DNA from 2 places in the Methylibium sp. T29 genome. Region 1 is predicted to be linked to the other one. Evidence: predicted binding sites of a transcription regulator. Region 1 holds the regulator's gene; the other holds the start of a gene.

What was found. The regulator NrdR, encoded in region 1, represses ribonucleotide reductase genes. The targets are predictions, from matches to a motif close to CACNANATNTNGTG.
Region 2: the regulator NrdR is predicted to act here: its motif matches at 2,605-2,618, upstream of x551_RS05960 (ribonucleoside-diphosphate reductase subunit alpha).

Annotation. Positions count from the first base shown of each region.
Region 1 covers NZ_AZND01000097.1:131-5,169, forward strand. Annotated here, with positions in the region: ZMP/ZTP riboswitch at 1-100, shown strand, start outside; gene glyA (serine hydroxymethyltransferase) at 163-1,413, shown strand; gene nrdR (transcriptional regulator NrdR) at 1,463-1,906, shown strand; gene x551_RS12530 (GspH/FimT family protein) at 2,042-2,572, shown strand; gene x551_RS12535 (type IV pilin protein) at 2,594-3,004, shown strand; gene x551_RS12540 (hypothetical protein) at 3,011-3,577, shown strand; gene x551_RS25845 (hypothetical protein) at 3,553-3,693, shown strand; gene x551_RS12545 (PilX N-terminal domain-containing pilus assembly protein) at 3,690-4,994, shown strand; gene x551_RS23510 (prepilin-type N-terminal cleavage/methylation domain-containing protein) at 5,001-5,039, shown strand, end outside.
Region 2 covers NZ_AZND01000027.1:8,047-13,085, reverse strand. Annotated here, with positions in the region: gene x551_RS05975 (ATP-binding protein) at 1-130, shown strand, start outside; partial or broken gene x551_RS05970 (sigma-54 dependent transcriptional regulator) at 170-1,824, shown strand; gene ampD (1,6-anhydro-N-acetylmuramyl-L-alanine amidase AmpD) at 1,827-2,411, shown strand; gene x551_RS05960 (ribonucleoside-diphosphate reductase subunit alpha) at 2,898-5,039, shown strand, end outside.

The DNA.
Region 1 (5,039 bases):
CGATACGGCCCCCGAGGCCCGAGGTGGATCTCCACCAGGAAGCGCTGCCGGAAGTTCTGCCTGCTGCAGACCCGTTCCGCCGCGCGCCTGGGCAGCCCCCGGCTGCATCCGCCTCGCGGGTGCGCTGTACTGGGGTCTTCCTGATCGATGAGAACCGCCACCATGTTCGACCGCCAGCAATCCACCGTCGCGAACGTCGACGCCGAGCTTTGGGCCGCCATCCAGGCAGAGAACCGCCGCCAGGAAGAACACATCGAGCTCATCGCGTCCGAGAACTACGCCAGCCCGGCCGTGATGGCGGCGCAGGGCACCCAGCTGACCAACAAGTACGCCGAAGGCTACCCCGGCAAGCGCTACTACGGCGGCTGCGAGAACGTCGACGTGGTGGAGCAACTGGCGATCGACCGGCTCAAGCAGCTGTACGGTGCGGCCTTCGCCAACGTGCAGCCCAACTCAGGCTCACAGGCCAACCAGGGCGCGTTCTTCGCGCTGCTGCAGCCTGGCGACACCATCATGGGCATGAGCCTCGCCGAGGGCGGCCACCTGACGCACGGCATGGCGCTCAACATGAGCGGCAAGTGGTTCAAGGTGGTCAGCTACGGCCTCGACGCCAAGGAAGAGATCGACTACGACGCGATGGAACGGCTGGCCCACGAGCACAAGCCCAAGCTCATCATCGCCGGGGCGTCGGCCTATGCGCTGCGCATCGACTTCGAGCGCTTCGCCAAGGTGGCCAAGGCCGTGGGGGCCTACTTCATGGTCGACATGGCGCACTACGCCGGCCTGATCGCCGCGGGCGTCTACCCGAACCCGGTGCCGTTCGCCGACGTGGTGACCTCCACCACGCACAAGAGCCTGCGCGGGCCGCGCGGCGGGATCATCCTGGCGAACAACGAGGACATCGCGAAGAAGATCAACAGCGCGATCTTCCCCGGCCTGCAGGGTGGCCCGCTGATGCACGTGATCGCGGCCAAGGCGGTGGCGTTCAAGGAGGCGCTGCAGCCCGAGTTCAAGGCCTACCAGCAACAGGTGGTGAAGAACGCCGACGCCCTGGCGCGCACGCTGACCGAGCGCGGCCTGCGCATCGTGTCGGGCCGCACCGAGAGCCACGTGATGCTGGTCGACCTGCGTCCCAAGGGCCTGACCGGCAAGGAAGCGGAGGCCATCCTCGGCCAGGCGCACATGACCTGCAACAAGAACGGCATCCCGAACGATCCGCAGAAGCCGATGGTCACCAGCGGCATCCGCCTGGGCAGCCCGGCGATGACGACGCGCGGTTTCGGAGTGGAACAGGCGGTCCGGACCGCGCACCTGATCGCCGACGTGCTCGACCGACCGCACGACGAGAGCAACCTGGCCGACGTGCGCGCCAAGGTGGCGCTGCTGACGCGCGAGTTCCCGGTCTACCGTTGAGCCTGCCGGCGCCTCGCGGACTCCCTCCTCGCCTTCCGGCCTGAGCTGAGTGCGCTGCCCCTTCTGCGGCCACGAGGACACCCAGGTCGCCGAGACCCGGGAGTCCGACGAAGGCGACGTGATCCGTCGCCGGCGTCGCTGCCCGTCCTGTGACAAGCGCTTCACGACCTACGAGCGCGCCGAGCTGGCAATGCCGGCGATCGTGAAGAAGGATGGCAGCCGCAGCGAATTCGATCGCAGCAAGATCCGCGCGTCGATGATGCTGGCGCTGCGCAAGCGGCCTGTGAGCATCGACCAGGTCGAGGCCGCCCTCGGGCGCATCGAGGAGAAGATGCTCGCCACCGCCGCCAACGAGGTGCCGTCCGCGAAGATCGGCGAGATGGTGATGCGCGAGCTGAAGAAGCTCGACAAGGTGGCTTACGTGCGCTTCGCGTCGGTGTACCGGAGCTTCGAGGGCGTCGACGAATTCAGCCGCCTCATCAAGGACATTTGAACCCCCGAGCCTGTCACAGCCTCTGAGGCAGCGGCGGCAGCGCTTCCCTCCCCGCTTCCCCCGACGGGGCGACGCGCCACCCAGGCTGCAAGCCTAGATTCGCCTGCATCGTCACCACGATGTCCAGGAGAGGCCATGCGAACGCCGCAACGGGGATTCACCTTCATCGAGACGGGCGCCACGCTCGCCATCCTGGCGATCGCTGCAACCCTCGCGATCCCTGGCTTCCAGGATCTGCTGCAGCGAAGGCACACGGAAGGCGTGGCCACCGAGCTCGCCACCGACCTGCAGTTCCTGCGCTCCGAAGCGGTCGCCCGCAATCAGACGCTGCGCGCCAGCTTCTCCGCGTTGCCCGGCGGTGGCAGCTGCTACCTGCTGCACTCGGGTGCCGCGGCGGCCTGCCGTTGCCAGCCCGACGGCAGTCCGTCCTGCAGCGGCGACGCGCAGCAGATCAAGGCGGTGCCCCTGCCGGCCGGTAGCCGCGTCAGCGTGCAGGCCAACGTGGGCTCCATCGTCTACGACCCGCGGCACGGCACCAGCACGCCGGCCGCGACGATCCGCGTCACGGGTCTGGACGGCCGCGCGGTGCACCACGTGGTGAACATCATGGGCCGAGTTCGCTCGTGCTCCCCTCGTGCCGAGTTCGGCGGCTACCGCGCCTGCTGAGCCATGGCGCCCCGCCCGGGCATGACCGCCGCACGCGGTCTGAGCCTCGTCGAACTGGTGATCGTGCTGCTTGTCGTCGGCATCCTCGCGGTGATCGCCTATCCCAGCTTCATGGCGCAGTTGCTCAAGACCCGCCGCATCGAGGCCATCGCCGCGCTGGCCCAGGTACAGCAGGCTCAGGAACGCTGGCGCGCGAATCACACGACGTACGCCGACACCCTCGCGGCGCTCGGTCTGTCGTCGCCCGCGTCCGGCCGCTACCTGATCACGATCGACCACGGCGCGGTCGACGGCTACACGGCCACGGCCCGTGCCGTCGGTGCGCAAGCGGTCGACACGGCCTGCACCAGCCTGAGTCTCACGCTGGGCGGCGGCACCACCCGCCACGCATCGACCGGCTCCGCGCTCGCAAGCGTCTGCTGGAACCGGTGAGCCCGCATGGCCGACGCACGGATGTCCCGGCGGAGAAATCTCGCGTCCCAGCGCGGCCTGTCGCTGGTCGAACTGCTCGTCGGCTTCGCGGTCGCGCTCTTCGTTGTCATCGGCAGCATCGCCCTGCTCGTCGACCAGTTGCGCGACAGCCGCCGCCTGTTGCTCGAGGCGCGCGTTCACCAGGATCTGCGGGCCGCGGCTGATCTGATCACGCGCGATCTGCGCCGTGCCGGCTACTGGCAGCACGCGCCAGCCGGCGGGGCCAACCCGTACGAGGAAGTCACGACGGCCGGTCCCGAGACCGCGGCGGTCGTGCGCTACAGCTTTTCTCGCGACGCTCTCGAGAACGACAGCGTCGATGCCGCGGAGGCCACCGGCTTCCGACTCGGCGGAGACACGTTGCAGACGCTGAACGGAGGAAGCTGGCAGGCGATGACCGACCCCGGCACCGTGCGCATCACGCATTTTCGATCAGCCCGCGGGTCAGCGTCGTCCCGCTCGGCCAGTTCTGCATGCCGGCCTGCGCGGTCGGCACGGCGGGCTGCCCCGTGCTGTCGCTGCGCAGCTACGTGATCGAGTTGCGCGGGCGCTCCGCGACCGACGCCGCCGTGCAGCGCGAGATCCGGCAGACCGTGCGCGTTCGCAACGATGCGCTGCCGATCGGGTCCTGTCCCGCCCCGACCACATGAAGACCGGCCGCACACCCCAGCAAGGCGCCGCCGCGCTGGCCGTCGTGATGATCCTGTTGCTGGCGATGACCATCCTGGCCGCCTTTGCGAACCGCAGCCTGCTCTTCGAGCAGCGGAGTTCGGCCAATCAATACCGTTCCACGATCGCTGCCGAGACCGCCGAGGCCGGTCTCGAGTGGGCGCAAGCCCTGCTGAACGACGGTCGCCGCGTCGATGCGCACTGCCTCCCGGCCGCGGACCAGCCCACCTCGTTCCGTGAACGCTATGTCCCGAAGTCCTCACCCGATGCCGCCATCGCGCCCGTCACCACCGTTCGTCCCGGATGCAGCCTGGGCGCGACCGGTCTGACCTGCCATTGCCCGGACGCCGGCGGCTCGGCCGAGTGGACCCGCAACGACCCCAGCTTCACCGTCGAGTTCGCAGCCATCATCGGCGATCCGGAGGCCATCCGAATCACCGCCCGCGGCTGCTCGAGCCGCGGCTCGCAGTGCGTGCCGGGCAGCGACGCCGCACGTGCCGACGCCTCGGCGGCGACGCAGGCCATCTTCAAGCTCCGCCCTACCCTGCGGACAATGCCGGCCGCCGCGCTCACCACCGGGGGCCTTGTGGCCCTCGACGGTTGGCAATTGCTCAACGCCGATTACGCCACGCAAGGCCTGCTGATCGATGCGGGTGGCGCCATCACGCTCGGCGGCACGCCGCCGCTCCTGAGCACGTTGCCGGGCAGCCCGGTCGAGAACGCGCTGATCGAACGCGACGAGGCCTTGGCGCGGCTTGCATCAGCCGATGCGTCGGGCGCGGCCTTCTTTTCCGCGCTGTTCGGCAGCACGCCTGCGCAGTTCGCCGCGGCTCCTGCGACCCGGCGCATCGCCGGGTGCTCGGCCATCTCCTGCGGCACCGCCCTGCGAACGGCCTACGCAGAGGGCGACACGAGCTTCTTCGTCGATGGCGATCTGCAACTCGACGCCGCCGGCTGGCCCGGCGCTGCGGTCGGCAGCGCGGACCGGCCGCTGCTCCTGGTGGTCGGCGGGGCGCTGCGCTTCAATGGCGGTTTCCCCGCCCACGGTCTGATCTACGCAGCCGAAAGCAGCTTCGACCCCGGTGGTGCCATCGATCTGCAAGGGGCGCTCGTGGCACGAGGCAACCTCGCAGGCAGCAGCAACGGCCGTATCACCTACAACTCGCCGGTGCTGCGGCAGCTGCGGTCCGCAGCCGGACCGTGGGTGCGCGTGCCCGGCAGCTGGCGTGACGGTCGGTGTGCCGACGGCGATCCCGCCCGGCCCTGCGACTTGCTGCCCTGAAGCGCAATGCACACACTCGGAGCACGACATCAAGCCGCCGGCTTC
Region 2 (5,039 bases), on a different contig from region 1:
CGAGCGCTACGGCGCCAGCATCGAATACAGCTCACGCGGCGCGCCGGAGCGCCACCGCAACGTGTTCTCGGTCGCCATGCGGCGCACGCTGCTTCCGGACGGCGATTCCCGGCTTCACTTCAGCGCATGAGAATTTCAGTGCCCAGCGACTTCAGCCCTTCGACGGCACATGACCTGTCGGCGCGGCGATGCTCCACCCCGGGAGCGACGCCATGAGCCGGCCTCGCATTTCAGCCTGCTGGTGGTCGACGACGAGCCCGACCTGCGCACCCTCTACGAGCTGACGCTGCTGCGTGAGGGCTACGAGATCGAGACCGCAGCCTGTGTCGAGGACGCCTGGGCCCAACTCGCCGACCGCACGTTCAGCGCGGTGATCACCGACATGCGTCTGCCCGACGGCAGCGGGCTCGACCTGCTGCATCGCCTGGAGGAAGCCGGGCGCCGCGAGAAGACCATCGTCATCACCGCCTACGGCTCGGCGGAAAGCGCCGTCGAGGCGCTGAAGGCCGGCGCCTACGACTACCTGACCAAGCCGGTCGACCTGAAACTGTTCCGCAGCGTCGTGGCGTCTGCCCTCGGTCGGGCCGCGGCCAGCGGTCCGACGGTGCAGCCCGATCAGTTGCCGTCCGAGTCCGGGGCGGCGAGGCCCTCGCGCGCCGGCGTTGCCGCACGCCCGGTGCCGACGATCGTGATCGGCCCGGCCGCTGCGGTGGTCCCTCCGGCCGGCGCGCTGGCGCGGATGGCCGGCAACTCGGCCCCGATGCAGCAGGTGCGTTCGCTGATCGAGAAGGTCTCGCGCAGCATGGCACCGGTGCTGGTGCATGGCGAGTCCGGCACCGGCAAGGAGCTGGTCGCACGGGCGATCCACGACAGCGGCGTGCGCCGGAGTCAGCCCTTCATTGCGGTGAACTGCGGGGCGATCCCTGAGCAGTTGCTGGAAGCCGAGTTCTTCGGCTACCGACGCGGTGCGTTCACGGGGGCGAACGAGGACCGCGACGGTTTCTTCCAGGCCGCGCGTGGCGGCACGCTGTTCCTCGACGAGATTGGTGATCTGCCGCTGTCGATGCAGAGCAAGCTGCTGCGCTCGATCCAGGAACGCTCGGTGCGGCCGGTGGGCGCGACGACGGAGACGGCGCTGGACGTTCGCATCGTCAGCGCGACACACAAGAACTTGGCGGCCGACGTGCAGGCGGGGCGCTTCCGCCAGGACCTGTACTACCGGCTCAACGTGATCCAGATCCGGGTGCCGCCGCTGCGCGAGCGGCTCGAGGATCTGCCGGCGATCTGCGAGCGCGTGTTGGAGCGCATCGCCGCCGACGCCGGAGTCAGTCCGCCGCCGCGGCTGACGCGTGACGCGCTCGCCTACTTGCTGCGCTACCCCTTCGGCGGCAACGTCCGCGAACTCGAGAACCTGCTGCACCGGGCCGTCGCGCTGTGCGATGGCGATGTGATCGATGTCGGCGACCTCGACCTGCCCGAGTCGGCGTTCAGCGACAGCGGGCGTGCCGAGCTGGCGGCGCTGCCAGCGGGTGTGCCGACGCCGAGCGCCGCCGAGTTCCCGGCGAGCGCGGCGCTGCCGACGCCGTTGCCGGACGATCTCGCCGCCTACCTCGACGGCGTCGAGCGCGACATCCTCGTGCGTGCGCTGGAGCGTTACCGCTTCAATCGCACTGCTGCAGGCGCCAGCTCGGTCTCTCGCTGCGGCAGATGCGCTATCGCATGGCGCGGCTGGGGGTCATGGTCGCCGAGCATGGCGTGGCCATCGGGCCGGGTGCCGACGACTCGGATGACGAACTGCCGCCCGCCGGATCGGGGCGGGCGTGAGCCTGCAGGGCACGCACTGGCAGGACGGTTGGTGGTCGGCTGCGCGCCGCGTCGATTCGCCCAACCATGGGCCGCGGCCAGAAGGCACCGAGGTCACGCTGGCGCTGATCCATTCGATCAGCCTGCCGCCTGGCAGCTATGGAGGCGACTCGATCGAGCGGCTGTTCACCAACACGCTCGACTGGGATGCTCACCCCTATTTCCAGCAGATCCGCGGCCTCGAGGTGTCATCGCATTTCGTCGTCCGGCGCGACGGCGAGCTGCTGCAGTTCGTGCCGACAGCGCGGCGGGCCTGGCATGCCGGCCGCTCGGCGTGGCGAGGCCGGGAGAACTGCAACGACTATTCGATCGGCATCGAGCTCGAAGGTCTGGAGGGCGAGCGCTTCGAGCCGTCGCAGTACGAGCGCCTCGCCGAGTTGCTGCACGCGCTCGCGCGGCAGCATCCGTTGCGCGACGTGGCCGGGCATGAGCACGTGGCTCCCGGGCGCAAGCTCGACCCCGGCGCCGGCTTCGAGTGGGTGCGCCTGCAGTCGCTGACAGAATGGCCGGATCGGTACTTTCCCAAGGGTGTGCTCGCCTCGCGCTGAAGGCGCGAAGCGAGCGCGTTTGGCGAAGGCAGGTTCCATGCGGCCTGGCGGCCGATTTTCGCGCTGGAGGCGCGTCACTCGTGGGCCGGGCCGTCGTGCGCAAGCACTGATGCGGCTTGTCTCCGAGGTGTGAGAAAGGTCGCCACGTTTCAAGTCGTGACACGCTACATATAGTGCTTGTAGAGGCGACGAGCGCTAGATATAGTGTGCCGATGCCTTCCCGTCCTGCCTGAGCCGAGCACGTCCGGGGTCGCTCTCGCGTGAACATCGACCTCGTGGCCGCCCCGTCCAGGCGGCGTTGTACAGCCCGGCGCTGCGTCTGCTCCGATCGTCCCGCTGTCACGATGGCGATCGGCAGTTCATGGCGCACCGTGTCCCGTGCACGCTGGTACCTCGAAGGCTGAACCCAGGCGATCACCCGCAGTCGAACCCCTTGCGCCGGCCCGTCGCAAACACCGTCATCTCATAAGAACCGAAAGGGACCTCATGCAATCCATCAGCTCCAGCGTTCCGGCCGCCGCTCTTGCCGGCGGCGCGCTCGCCGCCACCGCAGTTTCGCGGGCGGCTCCCGGCAGCTCGGCCTATGCCGGCTACCAGATCATCCGGCGCAACGGAGCGGTGGTGGCGTTCGAGCCGAACAAGATCGCCGTGGCCTTGATGAAGGCCTTCCTGGCCGTGCACGGCACGCAGGGTGCGGCCTCGGCCAGCGTCCGCGAGATGGTCGATGGTCTGACCGAATCGGTGGTGCGCGCGCTGCTGCGTTCACGTCCGGGCGGCGGCACCTTCCACATCGAGGACATCCAGGATGCGGTGGAACTCGGGCTGATGCGCGGCGGGCACCACGAGATCGCCCGCGCCTATGTGCTGTACCGCGAGCGCCGCGCTCAGGAGCGCGCCAAGCAGGGCGCTGCGCCGGTGGCGCCGGCCGTCGCGCTGCACGTGATCGATCGCGGCCAGCGCGTGCCGCTCGACACCGGCCGGTTGCAGGCCCTGGTGGAATCGGCCTGTGCCAATCTCGGCAGCGAGGTGCAGGCTGCGCCGATCCTCGCCGAGACCCAGCGCAACCTGTACGACGGCGTGCCGATCGACGAGGTCTACAAGGCCGCCATCCTGGCCGCCCGCACGCTGATCGAGAAGGACCCGGCCTACACGCGGGCGACTGCGCGGCTGCTGCTGCACACCATCCGCCGCGAAATCCTCGGCGGCGAGGTGCTCCACGAGGAAATGCAGCAGCGCTATGCCGACTACTTCCCGGGCTTCATCAAGCAGGGTGTCGAGGCCGAACTGCTCGACGAGCGGCTGATGCAGTACGACCTGCGCCGCCTGGGCGAGGCGCTCAAGGCCGACCGCGACCTGCAGTTCGACTACCTCGGCCTGCAGACGCTGTACGACCGCTACTTCCTGCACGTTCGCAAGGCGCGCATCGAATTGCCGCAGGCCTTCTTCATGCGCGTGGCCATGGGCCTGGCGCTGAACGAGGTCGACCGCGAGGCGCGGGCAATCGAGTTCTACGAGGTGCTGTCGAGCTTCGACTTCATGTCGAGCACGCCGACGCTGTTCAACAGCGGCACGCGCCGCTCGCAGCTGTCGAGCTGCTACCTCACGACCGTGGCCGACGACTTGGACGGCATCTACGAGGCGATCAAGGAGAACGCGTTGCTCTCCAAGTTCGCCGGTGGTCTGGGCAACGACTGGACACCGGTGCGTGCGCTCGGCAGCCACATCAAGGGCACCAACGGCGAGTCGCAGGGCGTCGTGCCATTCCTGAAGGTCGTCAACGACACCGCGGTGGCCGTCAACCAGGGCGGCAAGCGCAAGGGGGCGGTCTGTGCCTACCTGGAAACCTGGCACCTCGACATCGAGGAGTTCCTGGAGCTGCGCAAGAACACCGGCGACGACCGCCGTCGCACCCACGACATGAACACCGCGAACTGGATCCCCGATCTGTTCATGCGGCGCGTCATCGAAGGCGGCGACTGGACGCTGTTCTCGCCGTCCACCTGCCCGGACCTGCATGACAAGTTCGGCATCGCTTTCGAGCAGGCGTACACCGCCTACGAACAGAAGGCCGATCGAGGCGAGCTCAAGCTCTACAAGCGCGTGCCGGCCAAGGACCTGTGGCGCAAGATGCTGTCGATGCTGTTCGAGACCGGGCATCCGTGGATCACGTTCAAGGATGCCTGCAACGTCCGCTCGCCCCAGCAGCATGTCGGCGTGGTGCACTCTTCGAACCTGTGCACCGAGATCACGCTCAACACCAACGGCAGCGAGATCGCGGTCTGCAACCTCGGCTCGGTCAACCTCGCCCAGCACCTGATGCACGGCGCCGAGGGTCTGGAGATCGACCACGCCAAGCTGAGGAAGACGGTGTCGACGGCGATGCGCATGCTCGACAACGTGATCGACATCAACTACTACGCGGTCAAGAAGGCACGCGACTCCAATCTGCGCCACCGCCCGGTCGGCCTGGGCGTGATGGGCTTCCAGGACAGCCTCTACCAACTGCGCATTGCCTACGCTTCGCAGCAGGCGGTCGAGTACGCCGACCGTTCGATGGAGGCGGTGTGCTACCACGCCTATTGGGCCTCGACCGAACTGGCCGAGGAGCGCGGCCGCTATTCCAGCTAC